DNA from 2 places in the Massilia pseudoviolaceinigra genome. Region 1 is predicted to be linked to the other one. Evidence: riboswitches for the same ligand, from Rfam matches in the RefSeq annotation. Region 1 holds a riboswitch; the other holds the start of a gene.
What was found. Region 1 has a riboswitch for glycine ahead of gcvT (glycine cleavage system aminomethyltransferase GcvT). Riboswitches for the same ligand answer to the same signal wherever they lie in the genome.
Positions count from the first base shown of each region.

Region 2: it holds a riboswitch for glycine, as region 1 does, so the genes downstream of both, RBA40_RS29060 (D-amino acid dehydrogenase) here and gcvT (glycine cleavage system aminomethyltransferase GcvT) in region 1, are expected to answer to the same signal.

Region 1 is NZ_JAVCWL010000008.1:120,412-129,906, forward strand. It holds gene gcvH (glycine cleavage system protein GcvH) at 1-208, opposite strand, end outside; gene gcvT (glycine cleavage system aminomethyltransferase GcvT) at 271-1,389, opposite strand; glycine riboswitch at 1,462-1,567, opposite strand; glycine riboswitch at 1,586-1,671, opposite strand; gene RBA40_RS10050 (ATP-dependent Clp protease proteolytic subunit) at 1,797-2,357, shown strand; gene RBA40_RS10055 (hypothetical protein) at 2,533-2,811, opposite strand; gene RBA40_RS33545 (methyl-accepting chemotaxis protein) at 3,036-3,647, opposite strand; gene RBA40_RS10065 (DUF1631 family protein) at 3,909-6,338, shown strand; gene RBA40_RS10070 (phosphatase PAP2 family protein) at 6,469-7,137, shown strand; gene smc (chromosome segregation protein SMC) at 7,330-9,495, shown strand, end outside.
Region 2 is NZ_JAVCWL010000040.1:67,279-76,773, reverse strand. It holds gene rtcA (RNA 3'-terminal phosphate cyclase) at 1-100, opposite strand, end outside; gene RBA40_RS29080 (RtcB family protein) at 154-1,389, opposite strand; gene RBA40_RS29075 (hypothetical protein) at 1,486-1,806, opposite strand; gene RBA40_RS29070 (vWA domain-containing protein) at 2,034-3,587, opposite strand; gene rtcR (RNA repair transcriptional activator RtcR) at 3,782-5,392, shown strand; glycine riboswitch at 5,512-5,619, shown strand; glycine riboswitch at 5,620-5,729, shown strand; gene RBA40_RS29060 (D-amino acid dehydrogenase) at 5,789-7,021, shown strand; gene RBA40_RS29055 (hypothetical protein) at 7,147-7,881, shown strand; gene RBA40_RS29050 (C39 family peptidase) at 7,927-8,520, shown strand; gene RBA40_RS29045 (MerR family transcriptional regulator) at 8,694-9,495, shown strand, end outside.

The sequences.
Region 1 (9,495 bases):
AGATGTCGCTGGCGGCCTTGACCGATTCGACCACGGCGGCGTCGTCGCCGGCGGTGAAGACCTTGCCCACTTTCGGCAGTTCGACGAAGACGATGTCGCCCAGCGCGTCCTGCGCATATTCGGTGATGCCGACGGTGAGGGTGCCGTCAGCTTCGGCGCGCACCCATTCGTGGGACTCGGTGTATTTCAGGTCGGCTGGGATGTTCATAATGTTTGCTCCAAGAGGTCGCGGTCGATGTAAATACTACTAATTGGTGTGTGTTGCCCCGATCAGGCAGCGAGGATTTTACCGTTTCGCACGAACGGCAGCTTGACGACGCTGGCGGCCAGCTTTTTGTCGCGGATTTCGACGTGCACGGTGTCGCCCACGGCCACACCCATCGGCACGCGTGCCAGGGCGATCGCTTCCTGCATGGTCGGGCTGAAGGTGCCGCTGGTGATTTCGCCGGTGGTGCCGTCAGCGGCCACCACTTTCTGGTGCGCGCGCAGGATGCCGCCTTTTTCGCGCAGGATCAGGCCCACGAATTGAAAGTTCTGGCCCATCGCTTTGAGCGCGGTCTTGCCGATGAAGTCGCGCTCGGCGTTCAGGTCGACGGTCCAGGCCAAGCCGGCGTCGAGCGGGTTGACCGTGTCGTCCATGTCCTGGCCGTACAGGTTCATGCCCGCTTCCAGGCGCAGCGTGTCGCGCGCGCCCAGGCCGGCCGGCTTGACGCCGGCGGCCACCAGCGCGTTCCACAACGCGTCGGCCTGGGAAGCAGGGAAGGCCAGTTCGAATCCATCTTCGCCAGTGTAACCGGTGCGCGCCACCATCACTTCGCCGAAGGCGGTGTCCTTGACGATGACGGCATTGAACGGTTTCAGGGGCTCGCAGGCGCCCTGGGTGGTCGGCAGCACCTGCCATACCTTGGCGCGCGCATTCGGGCCCTGGACGGCGATCAGCGCCATCGGCGCGTTGCCGTCGCGGCGCTCGGTGATGGTCACGCCGCTCTTGGTGGCGTCGTTCCGGGCGCCGATCCAGGCCACGTCTTTTTCGGCGGTGCCGGCGTTGACGACCAGGCGGAACCAGGTCTCGCTGAAGAAGTAGACGATCAGGTCGTCGATGACGAAGCCTTGCGGATTGAGCATGCACGAATACAGTGCCTTGCCGGCCACCTGCAGCTTGTCGACGTTATTGGCCAGCAGGGAGCGCAGGAAAGGGCGGGCATTGTCGCCTTCGATATCGACCACGCACATGTGCGACACGTCGAACATGCCGACGTCGCCGCGCACGGCCTGGTGTTCTTCGATTTGCGAGCCGTAGTTGACGGGCATGTCCCAGCCGCCGAAATCGACCATCTTGGCGCCGGCGGCGCGGTGTGCGGAATTGAGCGGGGTCGCTTTAAGCGTCATGGAATCCTCAAGGCAGAGTGAATGGGGGTACGACGAGCAGACGTGGAGCGGCTCTTGCCGTTCCTGAATGCTTCGCGCCCCTCTGTCCTTGGTACCTGAGAGATAGCGGATGATGCTCCGCCTGCCCCTTCGGTGGGCCGCCGGCATGGTGCCGCGGCCGCTCTCCAGAGTTCAGCCGGGGGCGCTGTGCGCCGCCGACCCCTGACCGGTCCTTTTGCCTGAGAGTTTTTGGGTGATGCCCCTTCGGCGGCAGCGTGCGCTGCCCTCTCCCGATCAAGACTGTGGAGGATATGCCAGCAGGGCGTAACTGTCAACCTTGTGGGGGCGCGCACGAATGAGCTACCCGTTGAAAACCATGCTTGTCCCGATTTGTTAAAATAATTCATCTACTTTGCGAGCATACAGCCATGAGCGAAGAAAAAACGATCCAACAGACTGATGCCTGGTTCACTTTGTCGGGCGATGTGAACAGCGATATGGTGCATCGCGTGTTCGAGGCGGTGTCCGGCATGAGCGAGAACGGCGTCGAAACGGCGCACGTGCTGATCCAGTCGAACGGCGGCTACGTCAGCGACGGGCTTTGCCTGTACAACGTCCTGTCGAACTCGCCGGTCAAGTTCGTCATGTACAACGCCGGGGCGGTGGCGTCGATCGCCGTCATCCTGTTCTTGTCCGGCACGCGGCGCTACGCCAGCGAAACGGCGCGCTTCATGGTGCACAAGTCGCATGCGACGGCCTCGCCCGGCGCGCGTCCGGATGCGCTCAATATCATCGTCGAAGGCTTGCGCGCCGACGATGCGCGCACCGAATCGATTTTGCGCAAGCACATCGAGCTGCTGCCGGAGCAGTGGGCGATTCACCAGTATTCCGACCTGCACCTGACCGCGCGCGATGCCAAGATTGCCCGCGTGATCAATGACGTGGCCGACTTTGCGCCGCCGAAGGGCGTTCATATCCGCAATATCTGAACAAGTGAACCAGCAATTGTGACTGGCCGTGCCGGTCACAATGGGTGCTTGCGGCGCGCAGTTAAAAAAAGAGCCTGTCAACGGCCGGGCCGGTGCAGACTCTTTCTATTGCTTCCTGTTTAATTAGTGCATGGCGCCGCCCGGAAACCCGGCGACGCCTGCGTCATGCTAGCGATCAGCGTTTGTCGCCGCCGCCTTTGCTGCCGCTGCTGCTGCCGGAATTCGATCCGGACTGCTTGTTGCCCGAACCGGAACCGGACTGTTTCGAGCCGCTGTCCTTGTCGTCATTCTTGTGGCTTTGACGGCCGGCTTCCACGTGCTGCTCATGGGTTCCGCCCTGAGTGCCGCCGCCGGAGCGCGATCCGCTGCCGGAACCTTGCGAGCCCGATTGCTTGTTCGAGCTGGAACTATCGCTTTGCTTGTTGCCCTGACCGCTTTTCTGATTCGAGTTCATGTTCATTCCTTTTGAAAGTTTGAAAATGTCGTGCTCGCCGGTGATGCTGAAGAGGCACTCTCTTCAGCGTTTCCGGTGACATCATCATGCGAGCCGCACCGTTGAAGAGGTATCGGAATTTACCTTGCACTCGTGTAGGAGTAGTTCCTACAGGATTGCAATTAATGCAGCAAAGAAATCGCCCGTTGTCGCGCGCTCAGCGGCGCACTGTCAGTGACGCACGTTCAGTGGCGCGGCGGCGCCTGTCCGGCGCGGGCCGCCTCGACCGCGGCGTTGACGGCGAGGATGGTGGTCTGGAAGGCGACGGCATCGATAATGCGGCTCAGCCGGGCCAGCCGGGCCGCCGCATCGCCAGCTCCTGCACCCGCGGTCCGTGGCGCCGGCAAGGCGCGCGCCGCGTTGCCCTCGCCATGCATGGGGAGGGCAACGCCGCACTGCGCGCTGCGCTCGATGGCACGCACGATCAGCCCATTGCCCGCGACCGTCAACGTCGCCGCTCCAGGCTTGCGCCGCACCTGGACGGGAGGCGTTACCATCGCTGCCTTGATCCACAGCCCCAACAGCACGGCCCCGGCCGCGTTGGCGCCTATGCAAAACCAGACCCACAGGCGGGCCGCGGCGTAATCGGCCTCGGCGCGCGCGGCGCTGTCGTCTGCCATGATGCCGGTCAAGGGACCCAAAGTTTCGCTTAAACTTTGGACCGCCGGCGCCGTTACCGCTTTCATCTGTTCAAGCTGACTGAGCAGTACAATGGACAGCCAGACGCCCAGCCCGACCAGAACGGCAAAGCCCAGATACAGGGTGAGCTTGAGATCGTGGCGGCGGATCGTTACCATGGCTAGTCCTCAAGAAATAAATTGCTGCGTGGAATTGTAATTATGTTAGAGAAACTTTTTATTTCGGGTTTGTTTTTCATCAACAGTCCAAATGACGAAAATCGGCTTTTGCTTTAGGGAAAAGCAAGAATGGTCATGAAAATAAGGCGATTGAACAAAAAATAACGCTTTGTTTCAAATTTTCCCGTTGCCAGTCGGCAATAATGTGAGAGAATGTTTGTTATGGCAAAAGATCTCTAACCCCCCCCCAACGAGCAGACAATGGCTCCACCTTCACCATCCGCCGCAGCAAGGAAGACTGGTCCGTCGCGCCACGAGCTGTTGGAGGCGCTTGTCGTGACCGTGACCAAGCATGCCAACGACCACTTGATGGCCGTGGCGACGCGTCTCGTTGCGGCGTTGCTTGATGTGACCGACCCGGCGCTCGATGCGCGCGCCGTGTTTCAGCGGGTAAAGTCGGGGAATCTGCTAAAAAACAACACCTACGCCTTCTTTCATGTCGCTGCCGCCGGTATCGGACGCGCCATGCGTGCCGAGGTCGACGTGCTGTTGCCGCCGCTTAAAAAGTCCACGATGGCCTTGCCCGCCGCGCTGGAACTGGTGCCCTACGAGGAAATGGACAGCCGCGTCGCTTTCGATGCCATCAGCCGTCCCTTCGAAATGCAGTATGCGACCCAGATCGCCACCCTCAATGTGCGCCTCGGCTTCCTGCTCGAGCGCGACGTGCTGCGCATCAGTCAGAATCCCTTCCGTCCCGAAATGTTCCTGTCGGCCCTGCAGCAAGCCTGGCGCGAGTTCGAGCCGGACGAGGAGGCCCACGGGCTGATCCTGCCGATGCTGCGCCCGTCGCTGCTGTTCGACTTCGCGCCGATGTACGACGCGCTGTGCGACCTGCTGATGAACAAGGGTGTCCAGCCCGGCTCGGTGGACGCCTTCAAGATCAAGAAAACCGAAAGCGCGGCCGCGGCCAAAAAAGCGCGCGCCAGCGGCCAGGCCGAACTGGCCAAGCAGCTGCGCCAGTTCCTGCGCGACGAGGATGATGCGCCGGCGGCCGCGTCCGCCTTCGACATCCCGATGATTCCCGACCTGCCGGCCATGGCGCCATCGGCCGGCGGCTGGCGTCCGAGCGGCGCCGCCGCCTTCCATGGCGCGCCAGGCGGCGAGGCGGGCGAGGCCAGCGTGCCGGCCGCGCCGTGGCATGGCGGCCCGGCGCACCAGGGCGGCGCGCCGGCGCAGGGCAGCCACGCCGCAGGCGGCTTCGCGCCGGCCCAGTTTGCCGGAGGCGGCGGCATTGCCGCGGGCGGCTTCGGCCAGGTCATGGATGGCGGCCAGGTGATGGTTCCCGCCTCCCTGCTCGAAGTGCTCAAGGGCTTGCAGGGCCGCATGCCGGAACAGTTCAGCAACGTGGCGCCGACCCCGGCCGAGGCGCAGGCGGGCAATGTGTTTTATTTGCCGCGCTTGAAGGAAAGCATTCCAAAAGGATCACTGTCGCGCGGCGATGAAAGCACCATCGACCTGCTGTCGAAGATTTTCGAGACGGTGTTGCTCGACCCGAACATTCCCAAGGATTCGCGCGACCTGATCCAGTCGCTGCAAATTCCGGTGCTCAAGGCGGCGCTGGCCGACAAGAATTTCTTCTTCGAGGAAACGCACCCGGCGCGCCGCATGATCGACCTGATGTCGACCATGGGCCTGGAGCAGCGCTCCGGCCCGGACGATCCGCTGTTCCAGGTCATGCAGCGCGGCGTGGAGCGGGTCGGGCGCGACCAGGATGACGGCGGCGCGCCGGCCGACGTGTTTTCGGAAGTGGTGGCCGAGCTCGAAGAAACCATCAAGGCCGAGGAAACGGCGGCCGCGACCGCCATCGCGGCGCCGATCGCCGCCGCATTGCGCCAGGAAAAAGTCACCGCCGCAACCCGTTCGGCGAAGAGCGCGGTCGCGGCGCGGGTCGGCAGCGGGCAGGTGGTGGCCATGCTGGAAACCTTCCTTGAAAACAAGTGGACCTCCGTGATGACGGTCGCCTACAGCGTTGAGGATGACAAGCCAGGCGCGGTCGGCAATGCCACCAAGACCATGGATGAACTGATCTGGAGCGTGAAGCCGAAGATCACGCACGAACAGCGGCGCGACCTGATCGGCAAGCTGCCGAGCCTGCTCGCCACCCTGAACAAATGGCTCGACGTCATCAAGTGGCAGGATGCCGACCGCATCCAGTTCTTTGCCGACCTGGCGGAGTGCCACGCGTCAATAGTGCGCGCGCCGCTCGACATCACGCCGGAACGCCAGCTCGAAATCGCCGTCGAAGTCGCCCAGCAAGACGCAATGCGCCGGCTGGAAAAGGAAAACGAAGCCCTGGCCGCGGCCGAAGAAGCGGCTCACGTCGAGCTGGACGATGCCGAACTGGGCGTCGACGCCCTCGAACGCAATATGTGGATCGAATTCACCGATCCGGACGGCAGCATCCGCAAGGTCAAGCTGGCATGGATCAGCCCGCTGCGCACCCTGTACATCTTCTCGACCGGGGCGCGGCAGGAAGCGTTTTCCCTCTCGTCCGACAAGCTCATCGAAGCCTACCGCGCCCAGCGCGTACGCGTCATGAAGGTCGAAGGCGTGGTCGGCCGCGCACTGTCGCAGGCAATGGACGAGGCGCTCGGCGACGCGGAAAAAACGGCGCAGTCGGTCGCTGCCTGAGGCAGGCGTGTTCCGTTAGTATTCGCACATTGTTTACATTCGCGTATCATTCGGGCCGGGCCTGAGCGGGCGTTGCACAGTTTCTGTACTGCCGCCCATGCCCGGCTTTGTTCACTACCGGCTTTTGTCTATGAATTGGTATCACCTTACCGCGCTCGGCGGCATCGCCGTCACCGCACCCCTGGGTATCGCCATTGCTGTCTGGCTCGCCGCCGCCCACTGCCGCCGCCGCGCCCTGTACTGGTGCCTGCTGTTCGGCGCCACCATGTTGATCGTCATCGGCAGCAAGATCGCCTTCCTCGGCTGGGGCGTCGGCATCGAAGCGCTGCATTTCGCCGGCTTTAGCGGCCACGCCGCGCGCGCCGCGGCCGTGTTTCCGGTGGCCGCCTACCTGGCCCTGTGCGGACGCACCAAGATGTGGCGCTACGTCGCGGTCAGCGTGGGGCTGGCGCTGGCGCTGGGCGTCACGCTCTCGCGCGTGATGGTCGAAACCCACAGCAGCTCGGAAGCGATTCTGGGCTGCCTGCTCGGACTGGCCTGCGCCGCCGGTTTCATCGCGCTGGTGCGCTCGAACCGCCAGTTTCAGCCCAGCTTGACCCTGATCGCGCTGACCTTGGCCGTGCTGTGCATTCCGTACAAGGGCGAATCGCATAATTCCCAGCAGTGGATGACGGGTCTGGCGCTCGGCCTGTCCGGGGCCGACCGCGTCTACACGACAGCCACCTGGGGCCCGACGCGCAATCCTTACTCCCCGCCGTGCCCCAAAGCCGAGCGCTACTTCAACTACGTCTGTTTTTAAGGTGAAATGTTGAGCGTACTGAGTCGTTTTTGTTGCCGCAACCCGTAAAACCGTCATTCCCGCGCCGGCGGGAATCCAAGGCCCCTTCGCTCAGCAAAGAACTCCGCCCCGGCCCCACGCCTCATCCCCCCGAAAACATGACAACAAATGGTATGATGGACACCTTTAGGATTCCCGAGCTAGCTATACAACGTGCGCCTGTCTTCCATTAAATTGTCGGGATTTAAGTCATTCGTCGATCCCACCAATTTCCAGGTGCCGGGGCAGCTGGTTGGCGTGGTCGGTCCCAATGGTTGCGGCAAGTCGAACATCATCGACGCGGTGCGCTGGGTGCTGGGCGAATCGAAGGCTTCCGAGCTGCGCGGCGAGTCCATGCAGGACGTCATTTTCAACGGCTCGACCCACCGCAAGCCGGCCGGGCGCGCCTCGGTCGAACTGGTGTTCGACAATAACGACGGCAAGGCTTCCGGCCAGTGGGGCCAGTATGCCGAAATCGCCGTCAAGCGCACCCTCACGCGCGACGGCACCTCGACCTACTACATCAACAGCCAGCCGGTGCGCCGGCGCGACATCCAGGATATTTTCCTCGGCACGGGCCTCGGCCCGCGCGCCTACGCCATCATCGGCCAAGGCATGATCTCGCGCATCATCGAGTCGCGCCCGGAAGAGCTGCGCGTCTTCCTCGAAGAAGCGGCCGGCGTGTCGAAGTACAAGGAACGCCGGCGCGAAACCGAAAACCGCTTGGGCGACACGCGCGAAAACCTGCTGCGGGTGGAAGACATCCTGCGCGAACTGAACGCCAACCTCGAAAAGCTCGAAGCGCAGGCGGTCGTCGCCAACAAATTCCATTCGCTGCAGGCGGACCAGGAAGAAAAACAAAAGCTTCTCTGGCTGCTGCGCAAGAACGAAGCGCAGACCGAGCAGAATCGCTACTTCCGCGAGATGGAGCAGGCCCAGACCGATCTGGAAGAGCAGACGGCCAAGCTGCGCCACGTCGAACTCGATCTCGAACACATGCGCCAGGCGCATTTTTCGGTGGGCGACCGCCTGCACACGGCGCAGGGCCACCTGTACCAGACCAACTCGGAAATCGGCAGCCTGGAAGCGCAGATCAAGTTCGTCATCGAATCGCGCAGCCGCCTGCAAAACCAGCTGCTGGCGCTGAACGCCCAGCGCAACCAGTGGCAGACGCAGGGCCAGGATTACCAGCAGCAGATCGAGGAAGCCGAGTACCTGCTCGAAGAACTGGGCGGGAGGGTCGAGCAGTCGCAGATGAACGCCGAAGCCCAGGGCGAGCGCCTGCCGGACCTGGACGCCGCCTGGCGCGCGGCCCAGCACAAGACGACCGAATCGCGCGCCCGCATCATGCAGGCGCAGCAGCAGATCGAACTCGAATCGGCGCACCAGCGCAACGCTTCGAATATCCTCAATGGCCTGCAAACGCGGCGCGAGCGCCTGCAGCAGGAAAAGAACGGCCTTAATCTGCCCGACAGCAGCCATTTGGCCAACCTGCGCATGCAGCTGGAGGAAAAGCAGCAGGCGCTGGAAGAGCAGACCATGCTGCTCGAAGAAGCGACCGACCAGCAGCAGCGCACCGAAGAGGAACGCGCCGCCGCCCAGGCGCAGGTGAACGCCGAAACCGCTGCCAACGCGCAGCTGGAAGCGCGCCTGTCGGCCCTGAAGCAGTTGCAGGAACGCGTGCAAACACAGGGCAAGGTCCAGCCCTGGCTGCAAAAGCACGAACTCGATGCGCTGCCGCGCCTGTGGCAAAAGCTGGGCATCGAACAGGGCTGGGAAACGGCGCTTGAATCGGTGCTGCGCGAGCGCACCGGCGCGCTCGAAATGTCGAACATCGAATGGGCCAAGGCTTTTTTCAGCGATGCGCCGCCGGCCAAGCTGGCCCTGTACGCGCCATCGCTCGCCGGCGCCGTGCTGCCTGCCGAAACGCCGGGCCTCACATCGTTCGCCAGCCTGCTCAAGCTCAATGAACCGGGCCTGCGCGGGTTGTTGGGCGACTGGCTGCACAATGTCTTCGCCGCCGAAGACACGGCCAGCGCCTTTGCCGAACGCGCGCGCCTGCCGCAGGGCGGCTCCTTCATCACGCGTCAGGGCCACGTGGTGACCCAGTCGAGCGTGCGTTTCTACGCGGCCGATAGCGAGCAGGATGGCATGCTGGGGCGCCAGCAGGAGATCGACAACATCGGCAAGCAGCTGCGCGCGCAAACCATGCTGGCCGACGAAGCACGTGCCCGTGCGGTGCGCGCAGACGCCGCCATGTCGGACCTCACGCGGCGCCTGCAGGATGCGCGCCAGCGCGTGGCCACGCTCACGCAAGGCGTGCACGCGCTGCAGATCGAG
Region 2 (9,495 bases), on a different contig from region 1:
TCTTGATGCAAAACGCCTGCCCGGTAATCATGGACAAGGTCAGCGCGCTGCGCAGGATTTGTCCGCCGCCTTCGCCGACGGCGCCATCTAATTCAATCATCTTCAAGCCTTCTTCTTATGTATATAGTAAGCAGCGAGTAAACAGCAGCGGCATCAACCTTTGACGCACACCACCTGCTTGAGGATATGGACAACCTCCACCAGATCGCGCTGGGCATGCATGACCGCGTCGATATCCTTGTACGCCATCGGAATCTCGTCGATCACATTGGCGTCCTTGCGGCATTCCACGCCCTCGGTGGCCTTGATCTGGTCATCGAGCGTATAGCGGCGCTTCGCTTCGGTACGGCTCATGGTGCGGCCGGCACCGTGGCTGCAGCTGTTAAAGCTGTCCGGGTTACCTTTTCCGCGCACGATGAAGCTCTTCGCCCCCATCGAGCCCGGGATGATTCCCAGCTCGCCCGGACGGGCCGACACGGCGCCCTTACGGGTAATCAGCACATCTTTACCGAAGTGATGCTCCTTCTGCACATAATTATGGTGGCAGTTCACCGCTTCCACGTGCGTCTCGAACGGCTTGGTGATGACGGTACGTACCGCCGTGATCAGGTTCTGCATCATCACATCGCGATTGGTGCGCGCAAATTTCTGCGCCCAGCTGACCGCCTGGATATAGTCGTTATAGTGCTGCGTACCCTCGGCCAGGTACGCCAGGTCCTGATCGGGCAGGTTGATGAAGTGGGTGCGCATATCCTTCTTGGCCAGCTCGATGAAGTGGGTACCGATGGCATTACCCACGCCGCGCGAACCCGAATGCAGCATGAACCACACAAAACCTACCTCGTCCAGGCACACCTCAACGAAGTGGTTACCGCTACCCAGGGTACCGAGGTGACGGTAGTTATTCGTGGTTTTCAGCTTCGGCGTTTTCAGGCAGATAGCGTCGAATTCATCCTTCAACTGCCCCCAGGCGACATCCACAGCCGCTGGCGGCGTATTCCACGAGCCTTCATCGCGGCCACGGAAGCCGCGCGTTTTCGGCGACATACCGTGCGGAATCGCGCGCTCGATGGCGCTACGGAGCGCGGACAGGTTATCCGGCAGGTCGTTCGCCGTCAGGGTGGTCTTGGCCGCCATCATCCCGCAACCGATATCCACGCCCACCGCCGCCGGAATCACCGCGCCGAGCGTCGGGATCACGCTGCCGATGGTCGAACCCTTACCCAGGTGGACGTCGGGCATGACCGCGATATGCTTGTAGATGAACGGCATTTTGGCGGTATTGGCCAGCTGCTTCTTGGCCACGTCCTCCACCGGGACGCCTTTGGTCCACATTTTGACATGGCGGCCATCTTCCACGTTCAGGACATCGTAATTTTCGTTTTTCATGATTTTTCTCAGTATAAAAGGTGATGACAAGGGTGATGAAATGTGAGCCAGGCACAAGGCCGACCGGAATCGAACCGGGTTTAGCTGAAGCACGCTTCAGCGCTCTTCCAGTGTAATTTCATCTGCATTCATCGAAACAAGGGTGGCGACAACATCATCCGGACATTTGCTGACATTTGCTCTAACCAACTGAGCTACGGTCGCTTGCGCAGCCGCCCGGACTCGAACGGGGACAAAATGTAATCCGGACTGCATTCGCCTAAAATAATTCCCGACAAGATCGGCAGGACACTTGTTGCCGGCATAACGCCAAAGCACAACATCGATGTAGTCCTTGCCCGCATTCGGGGTAAAACGATTGAGCACAATGCGACAAAAAATCCGATGCGAAGTAAATTTTGGAAGATGTATTCGCATCAAGCATTCGCACTGCACTCAAAACCTATACGACAAATTCCCGACAAAGTTCGGCAGGACATCAACTGCCGGCGCCAAGCCAAAAGCAGCCCCCTATGTAGTCCCGCCCGCATTCGGGGTAAAACGATTGAGCACAGCGCGACAAGGAGTCGATGCGAAATGGAACATGGGAAAATGTATTCGCATCAGCATTCGCGCTGCACTCAAAACCTGTATTTCAACTATCCTTACTCCAGCGCGATCGATTCGATCTCGCCCACCCAGTGTCCTGCGCCCAGCTGGCCGGCCGAAAACGCTGCGATGATCTTGAATACGTCGTCCGAAAAACCGCCCACATTCAATACATCGGCACGCTCCGCCGCCTGGCTGGTACTGTTCGGCGTGCAGTCGATGCACACCAGCCGCGCCGCCGGATTGCGCTCCTTGAACACCGCCCATTGCGCCATCGTCGCCGTGGCACCCGCACGCTGGTCGATCCACGATTCATTGTCGGACACGTACACCACCAGGTCGGCCATGACCTTCTGCTTGTTCATCTGCGCCAGCGGTGCACTGCAATTGGTACCGCCACCGCCAATCGCCGCCAGCTTCTGCGCATTGGTCATGACCGTATCGCGGGCATTCAGGTCGCACACCCTCACATAATTCTCGAACGGCAGCACCAGCGCATCCGGATTCTTGCGCAGCATGGCCGCGGCAATCAGTCCCGCCACATCGATACAGCGCACCTTCGAGGTGGCCGTGCCACGGTAACCCGATACCGGCGACTGCATCGATCCCGACACATCCGGGCAAATCACCACCTTGCCTTCGACTTTCGGCACATTGGCGAGCGACAGCTCCAGCGCATCCTGCAAGGCATCGCTGATTGCACGCGGCACGTCGTCTGACGCCGCCATATACGCCGACATCAACTGATAAGGAAACACGCCCGCCCGGGCAATCGCCTCCGGATCGCGCAGCTTGTCGGCGATGACTTCAATCATGCCGGGCAACTGGTACACGCCATTGCGTCCGAACGTATTCAGATTCATGCGCACCATGTGCCAGCCGCCCTGGCGCGCAATCTGCGCCCACGCCTGCGCCGACAATGTCAGTGACGTCAGCATCTGAAACGGCACTTCCGGCACTGGCTGCGACTGGTCGGCCTTATAAGCCTCGAAAGCCTTGAGCGCATCCGGCAGCTCCTGCGCATTGAACGGCTTGCCGATCAACCAGGCGAAAAACGCTTCACGCCAGGCTTGCGACGGCTTCGGATGCACCATCTTCACCACATCGCCCAGCGAAGGCGCATTCCCGATCGACGCCGCCAGCAGCTCTTTTTCCGAAGCGCGGTTCAACCATTGCTGCACCAGCTTTTTCGGCCGGGTGCCCAGCGATTTCCGGCCGGCCGCGCCGGAGCGGATGATCTGCACCACATTGCGCAGCATCTTGCCGTTATTGACGACCCGGCGAAACACCGGCGTCAATTCCGCCGCACCCTTGGCGGCCAGCACGGCCGTCAGCAGCGCCGGCATATCCTTCATATAACCACGTTCGCGGCAGTAAATCGCCGTTTGCGCGATGAATTTGGCATCGACCTTTTCGCACAGCTCCATCACCGTCGCCAGCTGCGATTGCGCATTGACGTAGTACGTCGAATTGAGGCAACCGGTGGCCGCATACTGCGCCAACTGGTGCCGCGGCGTCATGGTGTAAGCCGGAGCGCCTTCCGAATTAAGACCGTCGGCACGAGGGACAAAGATTCCCTTCAGGGTCTGGAACAACTGTGCGTTTGCCATTTTTACTTCCTCACTTATCTCGTTTGTATCTCCTCTATTGCAAATGCTGTGCCAGGTCTGCAGCCAGCTCAGGCAGAACAACGCAAGTCCTTGATTTAAAAAAGATTATCAATTCTTCAAGCAAGATCACCAAGAAATAGACAAGCAGACAACCCCGTGATAAATTATCCGACCAGATAAAACTTTATACGGATATGAAACAGAAACGCATCGTAGTCATCGGTTTCGTCGGCACCCAGCTCGACAGCGGCCAAGGCCCGGCCCGCTGGGAAAAGTGGCGTCCCAGCATCGCCATCACCCAGCACGAGGAATACGCCGTCGACCGCTTCGAGATGCTCTTCAGCGGCAAATTCGGCCCGCTGGTGGACGCGGTCACGGCCGACATCGCCGCCGTCTCGCCCGAAACCACAGTCGTGCCGCACCACATTCCGATCAGCGACGCCTGGGATTTCGGCGAGGTCTACGGCGCCCTGTTCGACTTCGCCAAGACCTACCCCTTCGATCCGGATAACGAGGATTACTGGGTCCACATCACCACCGGCACCCACGTCGTGCAAATCTGCATGTTCCTGATGACCGAGGCGCGCTTCTTCCCCGGCCGCCTGCTGCAAAGCTCGCCGCCACAGCGCCAGTCCAGCAAGGAACCAGGCAGCTACGCACTGATCGACCTCGACCTGTCGCGCTACGACCAGATCGCCCAGCGCTTTTCGCGCGAGCAAGCCGAAGGCGTGGCGTTCCTCAAGTCCGGCATCGCCACCCGCAACGCCCGCTTCAACACCATGATCGACGAGATCGAACGTGTCGCCATCAAGTCGCGCGCGCCCATGCTGCTGATGGGCCCGACCGGCGCCGGCAAATCCTTCCTCGCGCGCCGGGTGTACGAACTGAAGAAAACACGCCATCAGCTCGACGGCAAATTCATCGAACTCAACTGCGCCACCCTGCACGGCGACGGCGCCGCCTCGACCCTGTTCGGCCACGTCAAAGGCTCCTTCACGGGCGCCGCCGCCGACCGCCCCGGCTTGCTGCGCAGTGCGCACAAGGGCTTGCTGTTCCTCGACGAAATCGGCGAACTGGGGCCCGATGAACAGGCGATGCTGCTCAAGGCCATCGAAGAAAAGCGCTTTCATCCGGTCGGCAGCGACAGCGAAGTGCAAAGCGACTTCCAGCTCATCGCCGGCACCAACCGCGATCTCGCCAGCGACGTGATGGCCGGGCGTTTCCGCGAAGACTTGTACGCCCGCATCAATTTGTGGACCTACGCCCTGCCCGGCCTGGTCGACCGGCCCGAAGACATCGAACCCAACCTGGTCTACCAGTTGAACCAGTTCAGCCAGGAGTACGGCCAGATGGTGCGCTTCAACAAGGAAGCGCGCGAACGCTACATGCGCTTCGCGATATCGCCCGAGGCGGTCTGGGCCGGCAACTTCCGCGACCTGTCGGCCTCGGTGACAAGGATGGCCACGCTGGCCGAAGCCGGCGGCATTTCGGAAAGCATCGTCAGCGCCGAAGTGGCGCGGCTGCAAAAACTCTGGCACCACCACACGCGCGCCCCAAGCGCGGCCGAGGTCGATCTGGCCGAACTGATGGGTGACGAGGCCGCTGCCGGCCTCGACCTGTTCGACGCCATGCAACTGGCCGCCGTGGTCAGGGTATGCCGCCAGTCGGTTACCTTGTCGGATGCGGGACGCAAGCTGTTTGCCGTCTCGCGCAGCGCCAAAAGCAAACCGAACGATGCCGACCGCCTGAAGAAATTCCTGGCGCGCTTTGCGCTCGAATGGGACCAGGTTTGCGGCAAATCGTAAAGCGAGCGCTCTGTCGGTATTGTCGAGGAAACAACACCTATCACTAAAAATGGTTGTATTGACGTCATTTTCTGCGGTATTCTGCATACATATGCTTATGGCATATTTAGCGCAATGCTAAGGCGTTATCGGGAGAGTCTGTCGGTTACAAGCTGGTCTTGTATGTCGACGGCGCCGAAGGAGCAACCGCCCCGGAATCTCTCAGGCAAAAGGACCGATAACCCATTTGAACTCTGAAGAGCCACCGGAAGTCGTCATCCGGTGCACCGAAGGAGCAAACCGGCCACGCATCGCGCGTTGCCGGTGAATCTCTCAGGTCCAGCACAGAGGGGGTATCCGACGCGCACCAGCGCGCGGAACGCCCTCTATCCGACGTTTCTGGAATCTGAACTGGACATGAAAACCATTGCAGTAATTGGCGGCGGGATCACCGGCGTCACGACCGCTTACGCCCTGGCGAAACGTGGCTTTGCCACGACCCTGCTGGAAAAACATCGCTACGCGGCGATGGAAACCTCGTTCGCCAACGGCGGCCAGCTGTCGGCCTCCAACGCGGAAGTGTGGAACCACCGCTCCACCATGCTCAAGGGCCTGAAGTGGATGTTCCGGCGCGACGCGCCGCTGCTGGTGAACCCCAAACCGAGCTGGCACAAGCTGTCGTGGTTCGCCGAATTTGCCGCCGCCATTCCCCACTACCGCAGGAACACCGTGGAGACGGCGCGCCTGGCGATTGCCGCGCGCGAGCACCTGTTTGCGTGGGCCGAGGCGGAGGGCATCGACTTCGACGTCAAGCGCGAAGGCATCCTGCACATCTACCGCGACAAGGCCGGTTTCGAGCACGCCGCCACGGTCAGCAAGATGCTGGCCGCCGGCGGCCTGGCGCGCCGCGCGGTAACGCCAGGCGAAATGCGCGGCATCGAACCGACCCTGGCGGGCGACTATTACGGCGGCTTTTTCACCGACAGCGACGCCACCGGCGACATCCACAAATTCACCACCGGCCTTGCTGCCGCCGCCCGCCGCAACGGCGTGGACTGCCGCTACGGCATGCAGATCGGCGCCGTGCGCACCGACGGCCGCCACGCCCACGTCACCCTGGGCGACGGCGAGCGGACCCAGACCGAGACCTACGACGGCGTCGTCATCTGCGCCGGCACCGCCAGCCGCGCCCTGGCCGCGAGCCTGGGCGACCGGGTCAACATCTACCCCGTGAAAGGCTACTCGATCACGGTCAACCTGCCTGATGCCGCCAGCCAGGCCGCCGCGCCCACCGTCAGCCTGCTCGACGACGCCACCAAGCTGGTGACCAGCCGCCTCGGGCTTGACCGCTTCCGCGTGGCCGGCACGGCCGAATTCAACGGCTTTAACCGCGACATCCGCGACGACCGGATTCGCCCGCTGATCGACTGGGTGCATGAATGCTTCCCGGGCGTGAACACGCGCAGCGTGATTCCATGGGCCGGCTTGCGGCCGATGATGCCGACCATGCTGCCGCGCGTCGGCCGCGGCAAATCGCCCTGCGTCTTCTACAACACGGGACACGGGCATCTGGGCTGGACCCTGTCGGCCGTCACCGCCGACATGATCGGCGACTTGATGCACCGTTCCCTCGATTTTCCAACGCACTGACGACGTGCGTTGACACTGGTGTCCGGCATGCGTGCATGCCCTTGTTGTTGCAGCACTCACCCCGTTTGGACAGGCGGGGTTCTTGTATCAATCTATGTGAGGAGAAGTCAATAATGCAAACAAAAATGCTCTCAGCCCGCACCATGCTCGCCGCCCTGCTGTGCGGCGCAAGCCTGGCCCTGGCCGGCGCGCCAGCGATGGCCCAGTCGGATGGAACCAGTACCTTCAAAGCGGTGCCCAAGCGCGCCGCGGCGGCGGCGCAAGCGGCGGCCCAACGCGACTTCGCCCAGTTCGTCACAGCCCAGTTGCAGGCCCGTGGCACCAGCGGCACGCCGGTCGACTTCCCGCTTGAAATCAACGACATGCAGGATCTGAAAGACGCGAAGATCGGCTACGGCTTCCCGGTCTACACGATCGATCCGAACGAACTGCTGGCAGGACGCGGCAGCATGAAACAGATGGCCAAGGCCACCGGCCAGTGGCGCTTCGTGATCCTGCTGAACCAGCGTCCGATCGGCATGGCGACGGTGGAGCTCAACAACGGGAACTACGAAACGGTCGCCTATGGCGCCGCCGTGCTGGCGAAGGATGTGGATGCGTCGATGGGCTACTACGGCGACGCCGCGAGATCGAATGTGCGCTTCGTGCGCATCTTCCAGGCGCGCTCGGACCTGCTCGAAGTGGTTGGACGGGAAGACGGCCGCACGCGCTACGCGCCATTGCATTCGGCGCGCGAATCGCTGCTGATGCAGCAGCGTGCCGTCAAGGAAGGCAAGGCCAGCGAGGCGCTGATGGAAGAGGCAGATATCCTGCAGCCGCTGCGCAGCGTGGTCAAGCAAACCATGGACGCCTCGAAGTAAGCCCGGCATCGGCTACACCATCCTTAGAACGAATCAGGAGATAACATGAATACAAATATCAAAAAGCTCGTCGTCGGTGCTTCGCTTTTACTGGCGCTGCCAGCGGCCATGGCCCAATGGCGCACCCTCGCCGTTCCGCTGACGACCCAGGAACACAGCCAGTGGTGCTGGTCCGCCTCGAGCAAGGCGATCCTGAACTTCTACAAGAAGACACCGAGCCAGTGCCAGATCGTGAACTGGGCGTTCGGCTTGAACTACGCCTGCGGCAACACCTACTTCAACTGGAACAGCTACGCCAACCAGCCGAACAATATGTACGGCTCCAACGGCAGCGTGCAGAACATCCTGAAAGCATGGGGCGTGGCAAACGGCGCGTACAGCGTGGCCTCGTCATGGAACAGCGTGGTGGCCGACATCAACGCCAACCGCCCGTTCGTGATTCGCTACGGTTGGAGCAACGGCGGTGGTCACATCATGGTGGGACGTGGCTACGCGACGACCAATGGCGTGAACTACGTGTACATCATGGACCCGTGGCCGGGTGAAGGGCAGACCTACCGCACCTACAACTCCGCCGTATCGGCATCCGATCACCGCTGGACGCATACCCAGCGCATGAGCATCAACGGGCCAATCTAAGCACTTGATGTAAGCCACAAACTAAGTGGAAGCTAGATAGTTCATTCATCCCGCTATATTCAGCTCCGTCATTCCCGCCTGCGCGGGAATGACGCCCTTTGGGCTATCAACTTATGAATGCTTGACCCTCTCGCTACGTGACGGTTTACCATCTTGCAAATGGAGAAACCGGCATGCTACTGAAAATAGGACAACTGGCACGGCGCAGCGGCTTGAGCGTGCGCGCCCTGCGCCATTACGACGATATCGCCTTGCTGACACCGTCGGCCCGGTCCGACAACGGCTACCGCCTGTACGACAGCGCGGACGTGGCCCGGCTGTATCGCATCCAGGCACTGCGCCGTCTCGACCTGCCGCTGACGCAGATCCAGGCCATGCTGGCCGATGGCGGTGCCAGCCTGCCGCAAGTGGTGGAGCAGCAGATCGCGTCGCTCGAACGCCAGATCGCACAAGCATCGGCCCTGCACGGCCATCTGCGCCAATTGCAGGCGCAGCTCGCGGAACGCCATGAACCGTCGATGGACAACTGGCTGGCCGCTCTCGAACGCATGGCCGCCAGCGCGCGCTATTTCACCGACGCCGAACTGCACACACTGACAACGCGGCGCCAGCAACGCAACGGCGACAACGCGCACTTGACCTCCACGCTGCATGATCTCATGGGCCGGGGCGTCAAACCGGACAGTCTTGAAGCGGGCGCGCTCGCGCAATCCTGGATCGCAGCCCTGCTCGACGACGTGGGCGGCGACGAGGCCATGCTCATGAAGCTCTACGCCATGAACTGGAACGAACCCACCCTGCATATGCTCAGTGGCGTCGACCGCACGGCGATGCAGTTCATTTCGCACGCAATGGCGCACCGGCGCCTGGCCATCTACGCCGCCTACTGCAGCAAGGCCGAAATGGTCCTGCTGCGCCAGCACTACGTCAAGCAAACCGACGCCTGGCCCATTCTCATCTGCGCCTTGCGCGATC